Regions from separate parts of the Alteromonas sp. ABH4_453 genome, predicted to be linked through region 2. Evidence: predicted binding sites of a transcription regulator. Region 2 holds the regulator's gene; the other holds the start of a gene.

Region 1 (12,419 bases), on a different contig from region 2:
TCAACAAGTGGTTGCCCTTGCGGTACTTATGCCAGTGGTGGCGAGCATGGGAGGTATTGCAGGTAGTCAAACACTAACCCTGATTGTACGTGGCTTGGCGTTAGGGCAGGTCACGCCGGCTAACTTACGGGCGCTCATGGTGAAAGAGCTAAAGGTTGGTGGTGTTAATGGCGTAATTTGGGCCTTGGTAATTGGCGTTGTTGCTTATTTCTGGTTTACCGATGCCATGTTAGGGTTGGTTATTTGTTTGGCCATACTGTTCAACATTGTAGCCGCCGCACTTGCAGGCGTGTTTGTGCCTGTAATATTGGACAAGCTGAAAATAGATCCAGCATTGTCGGGGTCGGTCATTTTGACTACCGTCACTGACATCGTAGGCTTTGTGGCATTCTTAGGTTTAGGGACACTCTTTCTTCTCTAAAACAGCTTCTTCTAAAAAAATTACTCCGGCTGCAGACCCCGTCTAGCCTATAAGTGTCGTACGCATTTAGAGCCCCACTGAATTAATGTATTTGGTGGGCTTTTTATTGGTTATGCCGCCTGTTACATGCCCTTTGCCGCATTGGAACGCGTTAAGGGTTGTGTATTCATCTAACCTGATAAACAATACGCGCCTTCTTACCCTGAATCTCGTTGGAGCCAGCCTTGTCTAAGCAAGCCAGTGCCGCGCAAGTCGGCGTTATTTGCGCAATTGCCGCATACAGTATGTGGGGTGTTGCACCTGTTTATTTCAAACAGTTGATGGTATTGCCGGCGGCTGAAATCCTTATGCACAGAGTGATTTGGTCTGTTGTGCTTTTAGTCGGGCTCATTGCCGCACTAAAGCAGTGGCCAAAAGTGGGCGCTGCTTTGCGCAATAAGCGGGTTATGCAGATATTATTCGTTGCTGGTTTGTTACTGGGGGCGAATTGGCTTTTGTTCATTTGGGCTATTAATAACGACCATATTCTTGATGCGAGCCTAGGTTATTACATCAACCCTCTTATCAACGTGTTTTTGGGGCGACTTTTCTTAGGTGAAAGGTTGCGTAACTTACAGCGTGTAGCCGTTGGACTTGCTGTTATTGGCGTGGCTATTCTTATTTTTTCGTACGGCCACGTTCCGTGGATTGCCTTAGTGCTTGCGGGAAGTTTTAGCGTGTACGGCTTGTTGCGTAAGCAGGTGGCGGTAGACTCGCTCCCCGGCCTATTTATTGAAACTTTAATGCTTTCACCGTTAGCTGTTATCTACTGGATATTCTTCGGGTCTGAATACAGCAACTTATTTAATAACGACGCCACGCTTAATACACTTATTTTAGCGGCTGGTATTGTGACTACCGCGCCACTTCTTTGTTTTACCGCTGCAGCAAGGCGCATTATGTATTCTACGCTGGGCTTCTTTCAGTATATTGGCCCTACGCTTATGTTCATACTGGCGGTTTACCTTTACGGCGAGCCACTTGAAGAGTCGCGTTTGGTAACCTTCGGCTTTGTGTGGTTTGCGCTTATCTTGTTCAGTGCCGACTCACTATTTAATTACCGCAGTCAGCGTAAAGCGCAAAAGCTTGCCGTAGAGTAAGGGCTTCTGCGCACAAGCTAGCGTGATGCAAGCCGGGCATCAAGCGGTTACCTAAAACGCTCATTTTAGAAAGCGACGTGGCTTTTGTGGTAGCAATTCATAGCGGGCAAGTTTTGACTTAAGCGTTGGACAGCTTAGGGGCAGTTGATTGAGTGAAAAGCTAAAGCAAGGACCCTTGCTCTTGCTGAGATATATCAGGCGGTTCGCATTTTACCTGGTTGCGCCCGCTATTTTTTGCAGCATAAAGCTGTTTGTCGGCTAGGCTCAAAAGCTTATCCACACGCTGAGTGTGTGCGCCACTTACCCCAATACTGCAAGTCACTTTTATGTCCGTTTGGGGAAGTTGGATAACTTCAGCTTCCACCACTTTTCTAAAATCGTCTAAGCGTTCGCATGCTTCTTTAAGCGGCGTTGCAGGCATATAAATACAAAACTCTTCGCCTCCAAATCGTGAAATGATTTCATCAGGGAAATAAAATTCAATGAGGGCCGCCATGGCTTTTAGCACAATGTCACCGGCGTCATGACCATGGGTATCATTTATTGATTTGAAAAAGTCTAGGTCAATCAGAGCAAGGGCATGGTCTTCAGAAAGGTTTTGGTGTTGCACTGTGACCATGTAGAAAAAGTGACGTCGGTTCGGTAAACCTGTCAGATAGTCGGTATTCGCCACACGGCGTATTTCTTCAACACTTTCAATATATTCCACGTTCTGCATCACACGACACAAGAACTCTTCATGACAGTAAGGGACGCGTAGGAAGTCATTTGCACCACTCTTAATGAAGTGCGCAGACATTAACATTCCTTTACCACCCGCTATCCCCATTATGGCAAGTTGTTCTTTGGAGAAGGCTTTTCTCAGGCTTGCTACAAAATGGGTGCCTGTCATGTCAGGCAATGTGTTATCGGTAATAACAAGGCGTACATTTTTGTGCTCAGATAAACACTGCATAGCATCGGTAGCTGTTAAGCACTCAAATGCGATGAAGTTATGACGTTGGAGTAAAGAAACCGTTTTAGAGCGTAAAACGCGATTCGTACTTACTACAACAACACCTGTAGATTTGTTTTTTTCAAGGCGACTGATAAGGCGGTTTAGGTAATCGTAGTTTTGTGAATTTTCTTTGGGAATGTAATCGACAACATCACGCTCAAGCACTTTGTCGCGAATAGCATTGTCGAGATTTTCCGTTGTCGCTATGGTCGGAATAAAAGATTCGACAGCAAAGTCGATAGCTTCACCTTTCGGCGCATCAGGTAAAGCATAGGCAGCAATGGCGCACAAGAAGGTTTCAGGCATTTCTTGTGAAAAACGGGCCTTACCTTCGGTAAGCGAGGTTGCACCAACGGGCGTAAGTCCCGCACGGCGGACTAATTTCGCTATAAGCTCAAGGTTGCCTTCACCATTTTCGATGATCAGCACATGTTGCTGCATACATTCCAACTTAGGTTTGGGCTACCTTGCCAATTAATGATGTTACGCTTTCTCCAGCTTTGCGTAAGCAAGTACCAGCCATTTACTGCCAAATTCGTCGAAGTTTACTTGAACGCGGCCATGCTCTCCACTCCCTTCGTAGTTAAGCACAATCCCTTCGCCGAATTTACGGTGCACTACGCGCTCACCTAAACTGAAGCCTGTTTCTTCAAAACTGGCGTGCGAGGTTGCTTGACTAAAGCGGTTATGCACGGGTCTTGAGATTGTTGATTTAAGCCTAACTTCTTCCACACAATCTGCTGGCATCTCGCGAATAAAACGCGAAGCCGTATGATACTTATCTTGCCCATATAATCGACGACTTTCTGCATAAGTGATATACAACTTTTGCATAGCGCGTGTCATACCAACATAGCAAAGTCTGCGTTCCTCTTCCATTCGACCTGGTTCGTCGTTGGTCATCTGACTAGGGAACATGCCTTCTTCAACGCCCGCTAAGAACACCAGTGGAAACTCAAGACCTTTGGCGGTGTGTATCGTCATCATTTGTACAGCGTCTTGGTCTTTATCAGCTTGGGTTTCACCTGCTTCAAGCGATGCATGGGCTAGAAATGCAGCTAGAGGCGACATCTCTTCTGCTTCTTCGGGCACGATAAAGGTTTTACATGCACTGACTAATTCTTCTAAGTTTTCTAGTCGCGCTTGGGCCTTTTCTCCGCGTTCTGCTTGGTACATGGCGTAAAGGCCAGATTGACGAATCGCTTTGTCAGCCTGCTGGTCAAGCGGCTCATCTAACGTGGCTTGCTCTAGTTCAGTTATAAGCAGTACAAAGCTTTGCATCGCGTTTAACGCGCGGCCTTTAAAACCCCCTTCGTTTATAAGCAGTTGGCACGCCTGCCACATTGAACAGTTGTGCATTCGCGCGGTGTCGCGCACTTGCGATAGGGTTTTCTCACCAATACCGCGACTTGGCGTATTTACCACACGCTCGAAGGCAGCGTCATCGTGCGGGTGACTTACCATGCGCATGTAACCCAGAGCATCTTTAATTTCTTGGCGTTCGAAGAATCGCAAACCGCCGTAAATGCGATATGCCAGCCCTTCGTGTAGCAAGGCTTCTTCCAGTACTCGAGACTGGGCGTTGTTCCTATAAAGAATGGCAGTGTCGCTAAGGGCGTTGCCTTGGTTTAGCCAGTCTTTGATTTTAGACACGATAAAGCGCGCTTCATCTAGCTCGTTGAAACCCGCATAAACAGAAATCAGCTCACCTTGCGCATCTTCTGTCCACAACTCTTTGCCTAGACGGCCTGTATTGTTGTCGATCACGGTGTTCGCTGCTTTAAGAATATTTCCGGTAGAGCGGTAATTTTGCTCCAGGCGAATAGTGGTAGGCTCATTAAAGTCTTTTAGGAAATGCTGAATATTATCTACGTTCGCGCCGCGCCAGCCGTAAATAGACTGATCGTCATCGCCAACAATCATAATGTTGTTATTTCCGCCACTGCAAAGCATACGAAGCCATGCATATTGGATATTGTTAGTATCTTGGAATTCGTCAACCAATACTGCACGGAAACGACGCTGATAGTGCGCTAGTACTTCTGGGTTTTTGGCCCATAATTCATGGGCGCGTAGCAACAGCTCAGCAAAATCTACCAGGCCTGAACGGTCGCAAGCGTCTTGATATGCCGCATAGACTTCACGCATGGTTTTTTGAATATGATCGCCATGGGTTTCGATATGTTGAGGACGCAAGCCTTCGTCTTTATTGCCGTTTATGTACCACTGAATTTGACGAGGGGCCCAATGCTTTTCATCTAAATTCATGGCTTTTAGAATGCGGCGAATCAAACGATATTGGTCGTCTGAGTCAATAATCTGAAAGTTTTCAGGCAAATTAGCTTCAGCGTGATGCGCGCGCAATAGGCGGTGTGCAAGTCCGTGGAAGGTACCAATCCACATATTGTGTAGGCTGCGACCCATCAACGACTCAATACGGCCGCGCATCTCTTTGGCGGCTTTATTGGTAAACGTCACTGCCAAAATAGAAAAAGGGGCGATGTTTTCGACTTCCATCAACCACGCGATGCGATGCACTAATACGCGGGTTTTACCACTACCAGCGCCAGCTAATACTAGGGCATTTGATAATGGGGCTGCTACTGCTTCACGCTGTTTGTCGTTAAGCTCGTCTAGCAGTCGAGATACATCCATAGTGTGGTACCTGTTAGTTGATAGTGTTATACATTCAGCAGCGGGCTATTATGCCATCTGACTGTTAATTTATACAGTCCAGTTTTTTACCGTTTTCGTTAACTAAAAGCGCGGTTATTTACCTATTTAAGGTGTGCGGTTGTGCGGGCCTCTTAATGATAGAATAGGGCGCTTTAACCGTTTTGGTTTAATAGTGACTGAGCCTAGAGGGGTTAAAGAAAAGCTTAAAAGTGCACATATGAAAGATACAGTTATTAGCTATAACGAATTAATACGATAAATTGATCGAATTATGCGCTTGGTAGGTATCACATCGGTATTGCATCACGCCAAACTCGGGTAAACTTTCTGATTTCTTACTTCGGCTTCCTCTGCGCTTTCAGGCAAGGCGAATGTTAGCAAAAGCGTTAAGCCAATTTAGGCAAGCTGAAAAAAGCACACGGCCCCAACTTTTTAACGACATACATTGGCACAAAAATAGCTCATTAACAGCACACTAACGGGACATGCTCATGACTGCACTTTCTACGCCCATCGATTTCTGGTCGACGCTCAAACAAGAAGCGCAAATTGTTGCTGACAACGAACCATTGCTATCTAGCTATGTGCACGCCAGTGTTCTTGCACATCATAATTTCGAATCGTCGCTAAGTTTTATTCTGTCAAACAAAATGGCAGATGACGTGATGCCTGCGATTGCTATACGTGAGGTGTTCGACGAAGCCTACTTGTTAGAGCCTGGCATTAGCGAGGCAGCAATTGCTGACATAATGGCGATTAATGCGCGCGATGCCGCAGTAAACGACTACCTTACTCCTTTACTGCATTTTAAAGGTTTTCATGCTGTTCAGGTGCATAGAATGGCGCATTATCTCTGGGTGCACGGGCGTCACCAGCTAGCTTTATTCTTGCAAAGTCGCAACTCGGCAAGTTTTGGTGTAGATATACATCCTGCTGCACGAATTGGTAAAGGCGTTATGTTCGATCACGCAACTGGCATTGTCGTGGGCGAAACAGCAGTGGTAGAAGACAACGTGTCTATTCTGCAAAGCGTCACTCTTGGCGGTACGGGTAATGAGTCTGGCGACCGTCACCCCAAAATTCGCCAAGGTGTGTTAATTGGCGCAGGTGCCAAGATCCTAGGAAATATCGAAATAGGTGAAGGCTCAAAAGTCGGCGCTGGTAGCGTTGTACTGAACAGTGTTCCAGCCCACGTCACTGTGGTGGGCGTACCAGCAAAAGTGGTTGGGAGACCGGTTTGTCAAAGCCCCTGCGAGTCCATGCGCCAAAACGTCCTAGAAGATAACTAAAATATGGGGTCAGAGTATTTTAAACTTTTACACTTCGTAAAAGTTTAAAGTACTCTGACCCCGTTATTCACTCTAACCCCACATTTAAGCGATTAAAGTACTCTGACCCCATTATTCATAGGAAGTGGGTTAATTCGTTGAGGTTATCTAGTGCGACGTGAGGCAGTACACTAACGGGCTCGTTGGCGAGTTTCATGGGTCTATTACAGGCAAACCATGCGGCTTGATAGCCAGCGTTAATTGCCCCTTGTACGTCCTTTATGATGTTATCGCCTACGTGAAGAATGTGTTTCGGTTGAACTTGTAAAAGCGTTGCGGCTTCATCAAACATGTCGCGGGCCGGTTTCATAGGGCGTGATGTGCTGGCATGAAGAATAGATTCAAAATAACCTTCAATGCCTATTTTTTCTGCGTTTACATTGCCGTTAGTAATGCCGATAAGCGGTAATTTACTACTAATTGCTTTAAGTGCTGCGTGTACCTCATCAGCCAATTTAAAGTCGCTTCTAGCATCGTAAAAGCAGTTAAAACACGCCTCTACCGCATCACTAAGTTCGCCTGTGGTGCTTAGAACTGTTGTTAATTTTTCAGGTGTGGTGTTAGAGAGTGCTGCGGTAAGCACTACACGGCGAAGCTGCCCCATGTCAGAGGCTAAGCGCAAATCCTTTTTAATAGCTGCTCGCTTTAGTGCTAACCAGTCGTTTACCGATAGCGCGGCAGCTGACTTATGGTGTTTTGCAATATGCGCTTGAAGCGCTTCTTCGGCCCGTCGAATAATAGGTTCGTTATTGTAAAGGGTGTCGTCAAGGTCGAAGGTCATCGCCTCGACGTTGTTAATAGACCTGAAAAACTGCATGGTGAAACCTTAAGTTAGTATTACTTTTTGCGCGCGCGCGGATGAGCCGCATCATACACATTGGCGAGATGCTGGAAGTCGAGGTGAGTATAAACTTGTGTTGTCGATAAGTTAGCGTGACCTAAAAGCTCTTGAACCGCACGTAAATCGCCACTGGATTCTAGTACGTGAGTAGCGAAAGAATGGCGCAGTTTGTGGGGACTTACTTTTTGCGATAGCAATTGATCTTTAGCCATCTTGTCTAAGCGATTGGCGACCTGTCTGTTCGATATTCGGGTTTTGCGCTTACTCACAAAGACCGCACTTTCGTAAGGTGAAGCGTAAGAAGGGCGTACTTTTAACCAGGCGTTTAGCGCTTTTTGTGCGTGCCGCCCTAATGGCAGTATACGTTGCTTACTCCCTTTACCCATGACCTTCACCGTACCGTCTTTTAGACAATCGGCTAAGTTAAGCCCGGTAAGTTCGCTTAAGCGTATGCCGCAGCCATACAGCAGCTCAAACATAGCTACATCCCTTAACTGCATGCCTTCATCATCGTCACTGCTTCGAGGTGAAGCATTAAGTAACTGCTGCATCTCATCTACGCTAAGCTGCTTAGGTAATGGCTTTCCCTGTTTAGGAGCTTGAATGCCCTCTACAGGGTTGCTGAATAGCTGCTGGTGGTCAATAAGGTACTGGCAGAAGGTTCTAAGTGCTGACAGTCTGAGTGCAATACTGCGCGCGCTGTGCCCAGACATCTTGGCGTCGGCCATTACGCGCTTAATATCACTGGGCGTAAGGCCTGACCACTCGTAAAGCCCAAGGAGCTTAGCTACTTCGATTAGCTGGCGCTGATAATTTTTGATGGTGTGAGGAGATAGCCCACGCTCCACCTGAAGATGAAGCAGAAACTTATCTAGCCATTGCTGGCAGGGTTCGCTGATTAAGGCGTCCGTAGACACTTCACCTAATATCCCATCATTTCAGGCAAGATGATATTAAGCACTTGCTGAAGTTGCTGAAGCAAAAGGGTATCCATGTCTGGAGTAAAGTGGCTGGCGTCGCTGCTGCTAATTCCCAAAATACCTAATTCACGGTCGTCACCAAGTAGCATTAACGCGACAGATTCTGCCGGGCTTTCGCCGAAAAGCAGCTGGCGTTCGTGCTGTGACAAACGACCAAAGAAGAAGTTGGTATTCTTAAAGCGCTTCTCTGTGAACAAACGTTGTTGCAGTTCAGGAATAGCGTGGGGGCCTCTAAAGCTTTTGATCACAGCAGAGGACAATTGCAAACGCTCTTGCAGTACATCTTCTAAGGTAAACTGCACTTCGGCAACACTTTCGCAGCGCAGTAACTGCACGTTCAAGTCGGTATAAACGCGATATATTTTTTCGTTCTGCTTAGCGATAGTTACCAGCTGATTAAGCTTGAAATTAAGCTGTCTGACTTTTTGTCTTAGTTGCTCACTTTGAATTTCAACAAGTGAAACACTGCCTTTGTGCTCATGAGGTAGGTTAATTTTTTCGAGAAGGTCGGCATGCTCGGCAAAGAACTCAGGGTTTTGTAATAAGAACGCGCGCACTTCAGCACTCGACAATTCCGCTGTGTCGTTAAATGGCTCAATCAATTGCGTGGCGTTAGATTGCCCTGATACTTCGCTCATAAATTTATATGTCCGTCATATACGTGTTCGGCAGGTCCTGTCATTTTTAACACGTTATCTGGGCCTGGCCAGCGTATACGTAAACTGCCCCCGGGCAAGTCTACCCGTACGTCTTTACCTAATTTACCCTGTATTTGCCCAATTGCAACTGCTGCACATGCGCCGCTGCCGCAGGCCAAAGTTTCACCTGAACCACGTTCAAATACGCGAAGTTTGATATGTGAGTCGTTGATAATTTGCATAAAGCCTACGTTTACGCCTTCGGGAAAGCGTTCGTGCTTTTCAACAAGCGGACCAATTTCGGCAACATCGGCCGTATCAACGTCGTCAACTTCCATTACGCAATGGGGGTTGCCCATTGACGCTGACCCAATAAACAAGGTGCGTTCGCCCACACGCAAAATATAGGTATTCTCTTGCTTGTTGGCTGTAAGTGGAATATTAGCAGGCTCAAACTCTGGTTTGCCCATGTTAACGGTCACTTGGCCGTCTTTCTCTAAATAAAGCACCATCTTACCTGCTTTGGTGCTTACCACTATCTTATTGCGGTTAATCAGGCCTTTTTGCTTAACAAAGCGCGCAAAACAACGGGCGCCATTGCCGCATTGCTCTACTTCTGAGCCGTCAGCATTGAAGATGCGATAGTGGAAGTCTTGTTCAGGGTCGTATGGTGGTTCTACCATCAACAGCTGGTCGAAGCCAATACCGAAGTTTCGGTTAGCTAATTGCTGAATTTTTTCTTTAGAGAAAAAGACGTTTTGAGTAACGTTATCAATAACCATGAAATCGTTACCCAAGCCGTGCATTTTAGAAAATTGAACCTGCATTAAACGCGCATCTATCTTGTTAGTTTGTCTCTAGTTTACGGAAGTTTGTACTCACCTTGCCAGAGATCTTTTTGTTTTTCTCTTTCGCGAACCACAATTGCTTTGTCACCGTCTACCATAATCTCGGCTGGACGGCAGCGGCTATTGTAGTTTGACGCCATAACGAAACCATAGGCACCGGCGCTGCGAACTGCAAGTAAATCGGTAGGTTCAATGGCCAATTCGCGGTCTTTACCTATAAAGTCACCGGTTTCACACACAGGACCCACGACGTCATAGGTGCGAGGCGTTGCCGTGCTTCCTTCTTTTACAGGAATAATCTTTTGCCATGCTGAGTAAAGCGCAGGACGCAATAAATCGTTCATTGCAGCATCGACAATGGCAAAGCTCTTCTCTTCACCTTCTTTTATAAATTCAACTTCAGTGACCAGGATACCTGCGTTAGCTGCAATAGCTCGACCAGGTTCAAGGATTAACTTAAGGTTTTCACGGCCTACCATTTTTTCAGCCATGGCTTGTGCGTAGGCTTTAGGGTGAGGCGGTTGCTCGTCGTTATAAGTTACGCCAAGACCACCACCTACATCTAAGTGCTCAATATTAATGTTGCGCTCAGCCAGTTCATCAATAAGCAGAAGCAGACGCTCTAGCGCATCTACAAACGGACCAATTTCAGTGAGCTGCGAGCCAATATGGCAGTCCATACCAACCACATTTAGGTTAGGCAGGGAAGCGGCTAATTCATAGGTAGCAATCGCGCGTTCTCGGGCAATACCAAATTTATTCGCTTTCAACCCTGTTGAAATATAAGGGTGAGTTTTGGCATCTACATCGGGGTTTATGCGCAGTGAAATAGGGGCTTTCACGCCCATTTCACCAGCCACTTGGTTGATGCGATGAAGCTCTGGCTCTGATTCTACGTTGAAACACATTATGCCTTGTTCTAGTGCATAGCGAATCTCGTCGTGTTTTTTACCTACACCTGAAAATACCACTTTGCTCGGGTCACCACCAGCTTCGATTACACGGGCCAATTCACCCGCTGAAACGATGTCAAAGCCCGAACCTAACTTTGCTAAAACACTCAACACACCAATGTTTGAGTTAGCTTTTACTGCATAACACACAAGGTGAGGGTGTTCACCAATAGCATCGTTAAAGGCATGCCAATGGCGCTCTAACGTAGCGCGAGAATAAATATATACCGGCGTTCCGTGCTGGGCTGCAATATCAGAAACAGACACTTGTTCAGCATGCAGCTGACCTTGGCTGTAGGCGAAAAAATCCACTAGTTCAGCTCTCCAGAAGTAGTTGCGGGGGATGGGGTGTTGGCGCTTGATGGAGCCTCAGCTTCTGCATTATTAGAAGACGCTGGTTCAGCAGATGTGTTTTGTGCAGGCGCGTCAGGAATGTAGAGCGCCCCTTTGTACCCACAGCCACACAATGCTGAGAGTGTTAGCAAGAAAACAACAGACTTTTTAAGCACGAAAAATCCCGCAAAGAATACGACAAATGTCGCTATCATCGCATTGCGGTGTTAAATTGCAAGAGCCAATAATCGTTCTTGTGTTTTATCGCCGTAATGAACGTTTTTCCAAAGTGTGTCGCATAGGCTCTTGGTGTCAGAAAAGTCTTTATTTTTGAGCCAGTCGATGAGTATGTTTGGATTGTCAGGAAAGGCTATCGCTTCGTTTTCGGGCGCCTCAAGCCATTCTTCTACAATATCGGTGTCGAGTTGAAAAAGGGTCTGGCATAAATCCAGTTTATTCAGGGTTAGTACGTTGGACAGCTGCTCGAACTGGCCATGTAAGGGCTTAATGAGCAGTTTTTTTCCTAACTGAAGTGCTTCACTTGATAACTCAAAGCCCCCATTAGCAATTACACCACTAGCGTGCTGAAGCGCTTTTTGAAAATGCTTTTTGGACGTGGGGTGCCAATGAATGTGGCCCACTTCTTTTGCTTCATCAATATTAGGATGGAAACACTCAAATACTTGATCGCTTAGCGGCTCAAGCATCTGTTGAATATCTTCGATATCTTCAAACGGCAGGTAAACCAAAACATGGCCATTACCTGAAGATGTTATTGGCTTTTCAGCAACGAAAGGCGGGATGATAGGCTGATTGAAATGATACCAATGTACGCCTAGCTGTAAATCGGTAGGCGCAAACATTTTCATGAGCACGGTATCAAATATGGTATTCCCGCTTTTCGGCACATTATAAGCAAACGCCGCTTGGTGGCTGATCGAAATAGACGGTAAGCCTTGCTTTTTTGCTGCCCACGCCGTTACCGGTTCAAAGTCGTTAACCAGCAAATCGTAATCGCGAGTATCGAATGCTTTTATATCTTTATTTAGCTGACGAATGTTGGCTTCTTTCACCGTAGACCATTTGTCTACTCGTCCGCTTTTCGTAATGAAACTAAGTCCTTTATATGTTCGGTATTCTCCGAACACTTCCATATCAAAATATTTTTCAGGGGCGCGGCCGGTAAAAACAAAGTCAACGCTAATGTCATCCCGCTGCGCTAGTGCGGCGGCCATAATTCGTGCTCGGGCAATATGCCCATTTCC
Region 2 (12,419 bases):
GGATACGGTAATATCCCGAGGATCATCATGAGACAACGCCTCTTCTAAACTCAAGGTTCCATTACTTTGCTTTTGCGCTATGCTAGCTAAGCGTTGTTGCTTTTGGACCATGCGATCAAGTTGCCAGTACCCTAAACCGCACATAATCGCCACACTGACACCCGTGAGTAACCAAGGAATAACGTGGCGAGTGCGAGAAAACATGATTATTTCGCACCATGCAAAATTAGAATAAAAACAGAGGTGAATATGTTGATAAAAATAGTCCTTGTTGCGTTGGTGCTGTACATGATTGTGAATTTGTTCATGGCGATGCGAATCATGATGAAAAATGACACGTCTAAGGGCCCGATGAGTAAGTACATTGGTCGACGCGTGCTCACTTCTGCCGTCATTGTTATTATTATTCTTATCGCTATTGGTACCGGTTTAATTACCCCAAACCCAAGGCCTTACTGAGTTTGGGGATTCCTTTTAAAGTACGTAAACAAAGATGTAGAGCATGACCCACACTACATCTACAAAGTGCCAGTACCAGCTCCCCGCCTGAAACGCGAAGTGGTTTTCAGGCGTGAAATGGCCTTTCAAGACCCTAAAAAACAGTACAATTAGAATGATGGTGCCAAGGGTCACATGCATGCCGTGAAACCCTGTGAGCATAAAGAAGGTGTTGCCGTAAATGCCTGACTGAAGCGTAAGCCCCAAGTCGCGATACGCATGTATGTACTCTTCTACCTGTAGGAACAAGAACCCACATCCAAGTAAGATAGTGATACCCAGCATTAGGGTTAGCTGTTTGCGTTTGTTTTGCTCTAGTCCCACATGAGCGAAGTGCAGTGTAATAGATGAGATAAGCAAGATAACCGTGTTAATTGTGGGCAAACCCGCTGCACTCATTTCCTGTGTGGTAGTGCCGCCTGGCGTTGACACCAGCGGCCACATGGCCTCAAAGGTCGGCCATAAGACTTCATTGGTCATAGCGTTATTCGAAGCGCCACCCAGCCACGGAACGGAAATAAATCTCGCGTAGTAAAGGGCGCCGAAAAACGCAGCGAAAAACATCACCTCTGAAAAGATAAACCAGCTCATACCTTGTCGATATGAACGCCCCAGCTGATCGCTGTAAAGCCCTGCCATAGATTCGTCTATTTGATTTTTAAACCAACCTACAAGCATAACCAGCAATACTGCTATCCCCGCTAAAAGGATATGACCGCCATAGCCTGTTTCACCTTTGGTTGCTTGCACCACATAATTGCCCGCACCTACGGCGATAAGAAATAGAGCAACGGCCCCTACGATGGGCCATGGGCTTTGTGCGGGTACATAATATTTTTGGTATTCGTGATTCTGTACTTCGGGTTGCATTTTCTTCTCCTTACCCCTTCGGCCTATTCGCCATTTGATGGTGTTGAAGCCATAAAGGGATTCGGTGTTGTCGTTAGGTCACTGGCTCGCGCTGTGACGTCATAGAGTGTGTACTGCAAGGTAAAAAACGTAATTTCTTCAGGTAGCTGAGGGTCTACATAAAACTGCATGGGCATATAGGCTTCACTACCCGCATCTAATGGCTGCTGATTGAAGCAGAAGCATTCAGTCTTGTTCAGGTAGAGTGCTGCCGTTCCGGGGGATACAGAGGGAATGGCCTGAGCTACGATATTGCTTGATGCAGGGTTTCTGACATAAAACGACACCGTATTAAGTTCGCCAGGGTGCACTTTCACGCGCTTGGTTTCAGCACGAAACTCCCAGGGCATTCCGGTATTGGTGCGAGTGATAAACTCGACGGTCACTTCTCGCGACTCATCAATCTCAACCGATTGATAAACCGCGGCCGTGCCTTCGGTTTTTCCGTTAATTCCCGTAACGTCGCAAAATACGTCGTACAAGGGAACAAGGGCAAAGCCGAAGCCAAACATGCCAATGACAATAGCAACAAGTTTAATAACCATCTTGTTGTTTGCGCTTTGCTGTGACATCACGTGACCTCCGGGTAAGTCCATAGATGAAGGTTGGTAAACGCTTGTTTAGTCGTTTATCTCCCTCACCACCTGCAATGTGTGAATGTCATTCCCATCGGCTTTTGCCGGTTGAAAGGAATGACCTATTCACAACGCCACCTACCGTTACTTAACGACAGGTGGCGTTTCAAACGTGTGATAAGGAGCGGGTGATGGAATTTCCCATTCCAATCCTTCTGCGCCGTCCCAAACTTGCGCTGATACCGGCTCACCTTGCTTTTTGCATGCCTTGATAAGCAGGGCAAGAAAGATAAGCTGAGATAAACCGAATGCAAAACCACCCAAGCTTATCCATTTATTAAAATCAGCGAACTGCAATGCATAGTCAGGAATACGGCGTGGCATACCAGCCAAACCCACAAAGTGCATAGGGAAGAACAACACATTGACCGATACCAATGAGCACCAGAAATGCCATTTAGCTAAGGTTGTGTCATACATTTTTCCCGTCCATTTAGGCAACCAGTAATACACCGCAGCCATGATGGAAAAGACCGCGCCAGTTACCAATACATAGTGGAAATGGGCAACAACAAAGTAAGTGTCGTGATACTGGAAGTCCACGGGGGTGATCGCCAACATCAACCCTGACAGCCCACCAATGGTGAACAGCACAATAAAGGCAATAGCGAACATCATTGGCATTTCAAAGCTCAGTGAGCCGCGCCACATGGTCGCTACCCAGTTAAACACTTTCACGCCAGTAGGCACCGAGATAAGCATGGTGGCAAACATGAAAAACATTTCCATGTACACCGGCATGCCCGTGGTGAACATATGGTGAGCCCATACAACAAAAGAGAGCAGCGCAATCGACGCCGTGGCGTACACCATAGACGCGTATCCAAACAGCTGCTTTCGAGAGAAGGTAGGAACAATTTGCGAGATAATGCCGAAAGCGGGCAAGATCATAATGTACACTTCAGGGTGCCCGAAGAACCAGAAAATATGCTGGAACATAACCGGGTCGCCGCCACCAGCAGCATCAAAAAAGCTCGTGCCAAAGAACTTATCAGTTAACACCATGGTAACCGCACCGGCGAGCACTGGCATTACCGCAATCAGCAAGAATGCCGTGATAAGCCACGTCCATACAAACAGCGGCATTTTCATCCAGGTCATGCCTGGCGCACGCATATTAAAGATGGTCACAATCACGTTAATCGCACCCATAATGGATGAAATACCCATGATGTGAACAGAGAACACAAACAACGCTGTCGAATCGCCACTGTAAGTCGTTGAAAGGGGCGCGTAGAAAGTCCATCCAAAAGCAGGGCCGCCGCCTTCCATAAAGAGCGAGCTCAGTAGAATGAGAAAGGCACCTGGTAAGATCCAGAAGCTCCAGTTATTCATACGCGGTAACGCCATGTCAGGGGCGCCGATCATCATGGGAATAAGCCAGTTTGCGAGCCCAGTAAAGGCTGGCATTACTGCACCAAATACCATGATAAGCCCGTGTACCGTAGTCATTTGGTTAAAAAAGTTAGGCTCAACTATTTGCAGGCCAGGTTGGAACAATTCAGCGCGGATCACCATGGCCATCGCACCACCAACTAAAAACATAATAAAGGCAAACCACAGGTAAAGTGTGCCTATGTCTTTGTGGTTAGTAGTAAACAACCAACGCGTTATCCCTTTAGGAATATGATCGTGATGTTCATGGTCATCATGTAGGTGACCGTCAATTACTTGATCACTGTGAGGCGCAGAGGTATCTGGCGAAATAACTTCAGTTGCTTTGCTCATTGTCTGCTCCTAATTACCGTTTGCCACAGCGTTGACGTCTTTGGCCTGAACTATGTCGCCAGTATTATTGCCCCACGCATTGCGCTCGTAAGTCACTACCGCTGCAATTTCTTTAAGGCTTAGCATTTTGCTAAACGCCTGCATAGCCGTACCCGACTTACCATGAAGTACAATATCAATGTGACCTTGCTGATCTTCTAACGCCATTTTGCTGCCTTTTAATGCCGGGAACACGCCAGGTAAACCTTCACCATTTGGCATATGGCAAGCTGCGCAGGTAGTGTTGTAAACACGCTCGCCAACTTTCATTAACTCATCCATCGACATATTCATAGAAAGTAGGCGTTGCTCTTCTTCTTTCGCTTTGCGAACAATTTCTTCTTGTTCGCCCATCCATTTATCAAATTCAGCAGGCTCTTTAGCAATCACCACAACCGGCATATAGCCGTGGTCTTTTCCACAAAGCTCTGCGCACTGTCCGCGATAAATACCTGGCTCATTCACCTTGGCCCAAGACTCGTTAATAAAGCCGGGGTTGGCATCTTTTTTCACAGCAAAGTCAGGAACCCACCAAGAGTGAATAACGTCATCTGAAGTAATAAGAAAGCGTACTTTTTTTCCAGTAGGGATAACCAATGGGCGGTCAACTTCCAACAGGTAGTTATCTGTTTTTTGAAACTTGTTCTCTATTTGCTCGCGTTGAGTAGCAAGCAGAGAATAAAACTCTACGTCGCTGTCCATATACTTGTAGTGCCACTTCCACTGTGAGCCTGTTACTAGCACAGTCATGTCTGGCTCAGATGTGTCTTCCATCGCAATCAATGTATTCGCTGCAGGCACAGCCATAAAAATAAGAATAAGAAAGGGGATAACGGTCCAAGCAATTTCAACTTTCACGTTCTCATGAAAATTTGCTGGCTTCGCGCCACGCGACTTTCTGTGCAGATACATCGAGGCAAACATAACCCCAAACACTACAACAGCAATGCCAACGCATATAAAAAACATCAGCATGTGGAGGTCGTAAACCTGGCCACTGATGTCGGTGGCACCGCGTCTTAAATTAAGTGAAGAAGCCTCTTCACTGACTTCTTGGGCAAGAAGCAAAGGAGAAAAAAGCAAAAACGGTATTGTTGAACACCATTTTGCGAAAACGGTCGTTAGTTGTTTCACTCAGCACCTCCGTAATAGCAAGACCAAGAACGCTGATTATTTTGCGCGATGCCCTACCAAATGGTTTGCGAACGATTGACCCATCACCTCAACTTGTAAAACAAATTCAGAGCCATTGTTATTATTTTGTTAACCTCTGTCTAAGAATTGCGCAATAATGTCGTGCCGTCTAGTCTTTTCTGTTAAAAATTTAACGAAGCGTTCAATTTTTAACCATTCCCGTGGCAGCCTTACGTTACATATTGGATGGAAAAAGAAATGAGCATGTATTAAGCGAGAATAAAATCAAACGTACATTTTGAACAACACAAAGGTTCTACGAGCAATCATTTGATCATAAAATCAACAACTAATAGGTTGTTAATATTTATTTTCAAACAAACTTTAGAATAATGAATGCATATTCAGTAGTTCATTCACAGGCAAAATACGCGTAATACACTTTCTGATAGTCATGGTTGGGTTCGTTTTTTAAAGGCGGGCTTAGTCACCCTAACTCCAGAAAACTGGTAGAAATAAAGCAATAAAAGGCATAAAAAAAGCGGCTAGTGCGCCGCTTTTCGTTGAAGGTGTTAAAACCTTACATCCAGTCCGCGTTTCTTATAACGCCTACTGCAATCCCCTCAATAGCAAAAGGTTCGTTGGCTAGGTCTACTCGAATAGGTGCGAATTCTTCGTTTTCGGCATGAAGTAATACTTCACGACCACGTTTCTCTAAACGCTTTACCGTAACATCTTCGTCTACACGTGCCACAACGACCTGGCCATTGTGAACATCGGTGGTGCGATGCACAGCAAGAAGATCGCCATCTAGAATACCGATGTCTTTCATACTCATGCCGTTAACACGCAGTAAAAAGTCTGCTTGAGGTTGAAACAGTGCAGGGTCTACCTTGTAGTGTGATTCTACGTGCTCTTGCGCCAAAATTGGCTCACCCGCCGCCACACGACCAATGAGAGGTAGGCCTTCTTCTTCAGGTACGTCATTTTCGAGAGGAATATTGAGTTTAATACCCCGAGAGGTACCCGGCAGAATTTCTATCACGCCTTTACGCGCCAAGGCTTTCAAATGTTCTTCTGCTGCGTTGGCAGAACGAAAACCAAGTTGACGAGCGATTTCCGCACGCGTAGGCGGCATCCCCGTTTCTTGCATGGTGGTTTTGATAAGTTCTAAAACTTCGGTTTGTCGAGCTGTGAGTGGGCGCATAAAAGACCTGTCTGTTCATACAGTTCCTGTAAGTATATACACCTAAAACTAAATAACAAGCACTTGCCGCGTCTTTTGCTATAAGCAATAGACAGCGACAAGTGTATTACCCTTATTTCACAAGAAGGGCCATGTTCGGATTACCTATTTGAAGCTCTACTTTGCCGGCATTGTTCTTTCGGGTACGCATACCATCGACATGATTAATGCCAATGGAAGGGCTAAGCCAAATGACATGTCCATTGCTATCTATTTCAGTGACTCGGTAAGCAACGTTGTCATAATATCCATACGATGAGTCATATTCTTCAGCTTGGTAAATGCCAAGTATTGATTGATTAGACGATGTCGTTGGAATGACGGCTATATTTTGAAGATCGAATGTAGGCGTTATGGCGTCTTTAAGTACTAAGGCGTCATTTGTTACGTCATAAATATTTATTCTATTGTAGTTTCTATCTAAGCATGCAAACTCAGAGGCGTCGTCGCCATCAGCATTAATTCTTATCAATTGACTACAAGAAACATCTAGTTCATTCAGTCCGACAAACTCGCCATCTTGCATTGTATAGAGCTTTAATGATTCATAGCCACTAACAGCAAAAAAGTGTTCGCCATTATTGGTGAGCTCAGCGACAGCATCTATTGAAAACTCATTGATGACAGAGTCAATGAGCACTTGGTTCTCAATATCGAATGCTTTGAGTCGATTGTTTTCAACAATGACCGCATCAACAAAATTATCGTCATTCACGTCTACAGCTTCGATGAGTGAGACTTGGCTGTTTTGATTTTGGCTCAGCGACCACTGAATTGAGTTATCTGACAACTTAACTACGTTGAATGATGTATTGCTATTCAAAGCTCCTGTGAATAATTCACCCACGCCATCATTGTTATAGTCAGTAACAACGGGTCTGCTATAGTCAAAAACATCGTCGCCAAGTTCGTCGCTAAGGGTAATCTCATTCTCCGTGTTAACTGACAGCACCTGAATTGATGTGTAGTAGTTAGTTGTCTCACTAACAAAGACAGCTCTTTCATCATTATCACCAAAAGGGGCCCAGCCGGCAGCAAAGTAATTAGAAGAGTGTGCTTCCGCTCGTATATCTGATAATACGTAGTCGCCCTCAGCATCTTGCTGTGCAACCTGAATTTCGCTGTCGCCAGTCCAGATTATTTCGTTTCGGCTATCGTTATTCAGGTCGCCGATTAAAAGCGACATACCGCTATACGTATTGTGAATAACACTCCACTGTTCCGAAATTTGACCACCTTCAAGCGCGAAAGCTTTCACCTCTCCCCACTGGCACTCAGAAATTACAAGCATTCCTTCATTGGTCTGGTCATCTTTGCTATAGCTCAAATCGCAGATATCGTTATGCTCAGCTGTCGCCAAATTACTTTTCGACACCGCAGAGTAGACTGAAATATTCTCCCAACGGTCGGCACCAATGATTTCATCGACACCGTCGTTGTTCATGTCTCCGACAGCGACGTAAGCGTCGCTAAACCCATTGCCATAAAGCCATTGATTGGCGCCGCTATTAATATCGAATACGTAGCCATTGTTAGTCACCAACTCGATAGACGCGTCGTCGTCTACATTACCAAAAGAAATGGTTGATACACCATCGACATCGAACTGCTGCAACTTTTCACCAGTTGTCACATTATGAATGGAGATAGACGTCGCACCGTAATAATAATCGCCGTGAAGGTATGCAATTTCTTCTATACCGTCGCTATTAATATCGTAAAGCCATCCTGACGTTATTTTATCCTCTGCTACAAATACAGTCTCCGCGTTGTCGTTCCGATCTTTAATAACTGACAACCCTTGTTCAGTAAGGATATAAATTTCATCATTGCTATCACCGTCAGCATCTTGGGTATAAACGCCTTTAATTTCTCCTCTTGTAGGTAATTTGTAAGGGTACACATAGGTATTTTCTAGTTTATTTCCGTTTAACGAGAAGGCGCCCACGTTTCGGTGATTGACCGATATGAGTTCATTCACACCCTTGATTGAGGCAATCGCAAAACCTCTATTATAAATCGGTGTTATTGAAGTTGTGCGGGCAAACGCCGGCGCTTTATCTGCATAAGCAGTTATTTCTACGGTTTGTAAGCTCTCTTCGCCATCCAGACTCGCAAAGCTAAAAATATAGGTTTGCGCATTAAACAGTTGACTGTCGGGCACCTGCCACGTTAGTAAGCCGTCGTCGTTTAAGGTAACTCCTGTAGGTGCAGCGACAAGCTGGCCTGCAACATCACTATTAATTTGATCGGGGTCGGTCATACTTACCGTGAACTCGACGTAACCACCGGCAGTTACCGATTCAGGCATATTGGAGACGACAAGTGTCATTGGAGAGTCACTGATAGTGATAAACACGGGTTGTGATTCAACGATGTTAACACCGTCAGACACTACCATAGTTACTTTCAGTTCATCGCCGAATACCGCGTTATATGCAGGCAGAGTGCTACCGCTAACCCCCTCTAGAACAACGTTATTAATGTACCAGCGGTAGGATACTGACAAGTCAGATTCAGGCGTATCAGAGTCGTAATAATACCCCTCATCAACGGTTATATCGTCAGACGTGTAAACAGGGTCATAAGCATAATAATAGGGTTCACCAGCAACGGGAGGCGCTGAAATAGTTTCTATATCGGATAGAACGATATTCGCGGTATTACTACTTGCAAATGTCTCGATACTGCTGAAAAACACGCCAACATCATAGGTGTCATCCCCGTTCGTATCTTCACCATAGCGAACCGCACCTTGCATAATATCAATGCCAGCGGTTCTATTGCCTTTAACTACAAGAGAACCTTGGTAAGCATAAGGTAGCCCTCCTTCCTCTGAGAAGTAAGAAAAATCAAGCTTACCTTTTGAGCCAATATGCAACGTCCCCTCGAACTCAGAGGAGTACCCCACCCCATTAAAGCCATCAAAAGCAGTTCCATTTATTTTATAGGCTTCACCGTTAAAGGTAGCGGTCATGTACTGAATGAGTTCTTCGTTGTAGTACCCCGTGCGTGGGTCGTAACTTATTTCAGCTTTCATTAACCCTTTTAGCGTTGCACGTTGACTACCTCTCCCTATCGAAAGGCTCGTAAAATAGGATGTTGCCTCAAAATTGTCGTCATCTGATTTCGTAATAGCAACTGAAAATTGACCATCGTGATACGCGTTCAGATAATAGTGTAGACATTGATCATAATCGACGATTATGGTTCCAAGACCTGTGTCTAAATCAAGTTTTCCAGAGTACTTAATTGAGCCGCTATCTGAACATTGTGTAACGCCATCAATGTTGCCGTTAGCATCGACAAGTTCAGAAACTTCAAATATGTCAAGATAAGGTGAACTGGCAAGATCTTCGCCAAAAAGCGCAATATATACGTTTTGCACAGCGCTAATGTCTGCGATTGCAACGTTTGTTTCACCCGTATAGCTATTATCAGCATAACGCTTAGCTGCGGTGTCTAGCTGTGCTATAGAGTAGTCTAAGGGGTTCGATAAAATTTCTAATGCAGTCGGCTCTGGAGGCGGTGCTGGTGTTGGGTTAGTCGGAGAACCTGAACTCCCTCCACCACCACAGGCTGTGAGAGCTAGAATAGAAAATAGGCCACAAAAACCCAAGCGCGAAGTGTTCATACATCGTCCCTGATTTGTAAGGCATGGTGGCCTAACATCAGCCAAAAGTACGAAACACGCCTAATTTGTTTACAACAATAAAATATTCGGTTTTTATAACTTATCTTCGTTTGCCTGGCAATATCTCTGTTGCTTGATACACAACTCGCTAGCGTTTATCGACAAACAGCGACGGTCAATCGTCCCCCCAGACTACGCGATTTCGGCCTTGTTCTTTTGCCTTATAAAGGGATTTGTCAGCCGTTGATAACAGGGCGCTAAAGTCTGCGCCGTAGGTACTATCGACAAAAGTGGCTCCTATGCTGATGGTAAGGTTTATTTTATCGGTTTTATAGTTAACCACACTTTCTTCAACGGCTATTCGAAGCGCCTCTAGTTGCGTGTTAATTTCTTTTTTATTTTCCCCCAACATCACGATTGCGAACTCTTCACCGCCAAGACGGGCAACGACATTCGGTGAACCGTTTTGCTTGGATATTTTTCGAGCAACATTAATAAGCGCCTGGTCACCAGCGTCATGACCGTACGTGTCATTTACGCTTTTAAAATGGTCGATATCAACAATGGCAACACACGCGCTGTGATGCAACTTTGAAAACGCGACACACTCGTTAATGAATGCTCTTCGGTTATACAAACCCGTTAGTGAGTCAGTCATAGCTAATTGCCGCAGCTTTTCTTCAGCGACAGCGCGTGCATCTTCTAATTCTACTGCATAGAAAAGACCGGCTAATGCATCTAAAAGAGGCTGTAGAAATTTGGCATCTTCTGTAGAGTAGGGTTCAAACTTATTGGCCAAACCAATCATACCCACGACTCTGTCTTTGACTTTGATAGGTAAACCTAAAAAGCGGCTAATTCGCGGATGCCCTTGGGGAACACCTTTAGATTTCGGATGACTCCCAGAAGTATTACTTATCGTAATTTCTCCCGTTAAAATAGTGGTACCGAAGAGGTTATCAAAACTGCTGAAGTATAAATTTCGCTTTTTATACTCGTTATATTGTGTGAAGCTGCTGGTGTCCCATACGATTTCGGAAATGGCATGGATAAACAGCCTCGATGCATCGCCTTCATTTTTCATTTGCCCTACGAAAGCAAATTGACTGTCCGAAATGTCAATGAGTTCGGGCAATACTGTTTGACAGGCCATGGTTAAATCGTTGTTTTGAAGGTATGAAGCCCGGGTCTTATTAATAAATTGCAGGAGCTGAGTTTTCTTTCGCTCGTGAAGTTCACTTTCCATTCGTTGGGTAATGTCACGATGAATTCCGGCAACCCGAGTGGGTTTACCCATAATGTCAGATTCTACAGTTTTTCCATAGCTTTCGACCCAAACCCATGAGCCGTTAGTATGCTTCATGCGAAACGTAGTATTGAAAACCTTGCTCTTTCCAGCAATATGTTCGTGTAACTGCTTTTCTACTTTCACATAATCCGCAGGATGAATAAGCTGTCTGAAAAAGCGCGAGCTGGTGTCATAGTATTCATATTCAAGACCGACAATATCACACCAGCGTTTGTTCACTTGATTTACATCAGCGGTCAAATTCCAATCCCACGTACCTAACTCAGAGGCTTCCAATAGTAGCCGCATACGCTGGTTTGTTTTGTTGAGCTTGTCTTCCACATATTTTTGGTCGCTTGTGTCAAATAGAAATGCCTGAACGGAATACAACATACCGTCTTCACGAAAACTAGCCGTAGAGATCATACTTACCCAAATGGTACGTGTGGGCGTGGCAATTTGAAGACGACAGGTATGTGTCTCCACGCCCTCCATATGGGCCTGCATGGCAAACGTAAAGTCTCCCTCAGCATCTTGTGTTAAAACATCGCCAAGCTCGACTGCACCGCTCAGTAAATCTTGGGACGATATGCCCAAAACGCGCTCGCTATTTTTTGATATATGAACCAGTTTGAGCGACGTAGTATTTCGCCACGTTGCCAGAACAATGGGGGACTTTTCTATTAGCCCATGCTCACGCTTGAGTGCTTCGTGTTCTTTTGAAAGAGAAATATGCTGACTAACAAGCGTGCCAATTCGATCTAGAACTTCTAGATATTTCTTGTCAATTTCTCTTGGAACGGTATCAATAAGACAGACAGCACCAATAATCTCATCATTAATTTCAATGGGCGTGCCTGCATAAAAGCAGATGTGCGGCTCACCCGTCACTAGTGGGTTCTCTTTAAATCTTGGGTCTTCTTGGGCATTGCTTACAACGACTTGTTGACGCTTTTGCACGACATGGCTACAAAAAGCATGTTCCCTACTCACCTTGGAAAGTGAAGTCCCATACCGCGCTTTAAATACCTCTTCAGAATCACCAACAATGCCAATTAGCGCAATGGGCACTTTGTATGCTGCAGCTAACACCACCATAAGGTCGTTGAGATCTAATGGCACGTCGTCATTGAGCATAAAATCATCAATTGTCTTCAGGCGGTTTTGATCATCCACTACATCTTGCTCTTATTCATTAACCTTTATAAAAGTAGTAACAATCAAAGCTTATAGCAATTTAAATACTGCTAATGTTGCATTGCTAAAAGGGCCAGAGAGCCTTACCCTAAGTGACGCTACGAAAAATAT

The links. The regulator LexA, encoded in region 2, represses DNA repair genes until DNA is damaged. The targets are predictions, from matches to a motif close to TACTGTATNNNNATACAGTA.
Region 1: the regulator LexA is predicted to act here: its motif matches at 5,272-5,291, upstream of uvrD (DNA helicase II).

The regions. Positions count from the first base shown of each region.
Region 1 is NZ_JBSWXP010000007.1:166,106-178,524, forward strand. Features, by position in the region: gene ACXAGV_RS15160 (magnesium transporter) at 1-421, shown strand, start outside; gene rarD (EamA family transporter RarD) at 646-1,560, shown strand; gene ACXAGV_RS15170 (GGDEF domain-containing response regulator) at 1,721-2,998, opposite strand; gene uvrD (DNA helicase II) at 3,041-5,212, opposite strand; gene cysE (serine O-acetyltransferase) at 5,725-6,522, shown strand; gene ACXAGV_RS15185 (HAD-IA family hydrolase) at 6,638-7,378, opposite strand; gene xerC (tyrosine recombinase XerC) at 7,399-8,319, opposite strand; gene ACXAGV_RS15195 (DUF484 family protein) at 8,325-9,020, opposite strand; gene dapF (diaminopimelate epimerase) at 9,017-9,847, opposite strand; gene lysA (diaminopimelate decarboxylase) at 9,883-11,133, opposite strand; gene lptM (LPS translocon maturation chaperone LptM) at 11,133-11,330, opposite strand; gene ACXAGV_RS15215 (MJ1255/VC2487 family glycosyltransferase) at 11,382-12,419, opposite strand, start outside.
Region 2 is NZ_JBSWXP010000002.1:111,850-124,268, reverse strand. Features, by position in the region: gene ACXAGV_RS03960 (SURF1 family protein) at 1-204, opposite strand, end outside; gene ACXAGV_RS03955 (DUF2909 domain-containing protein) at 250-459, shown strand; gene ACXAGV_RS03950 (cytochrome c oxidase subunit 3) at 475-1,368, opposite strand; gene ACXAGV_RS03945 (cytochrome c oxidase assembly protein) at 1,392-1,979, opposite strand; gene ctaD (cytochrome c oxidase subunit I) at 2,127-3,770, opposite strand; gene coxB (cytochrome c oxidase subunit II) at 3,780-4,943, opposite strand; gene lexA (transcriptional repressor LexA) at 5,524-6,150, opposite strand; gene ACXAGV_RS03925 (hypothetical protein) at 6,263-9,823, opposite strand; gene ACXAGV_RS03920 (sensor domain-containing diguanylate cyclase) at 9,999-12,287, opposite strand.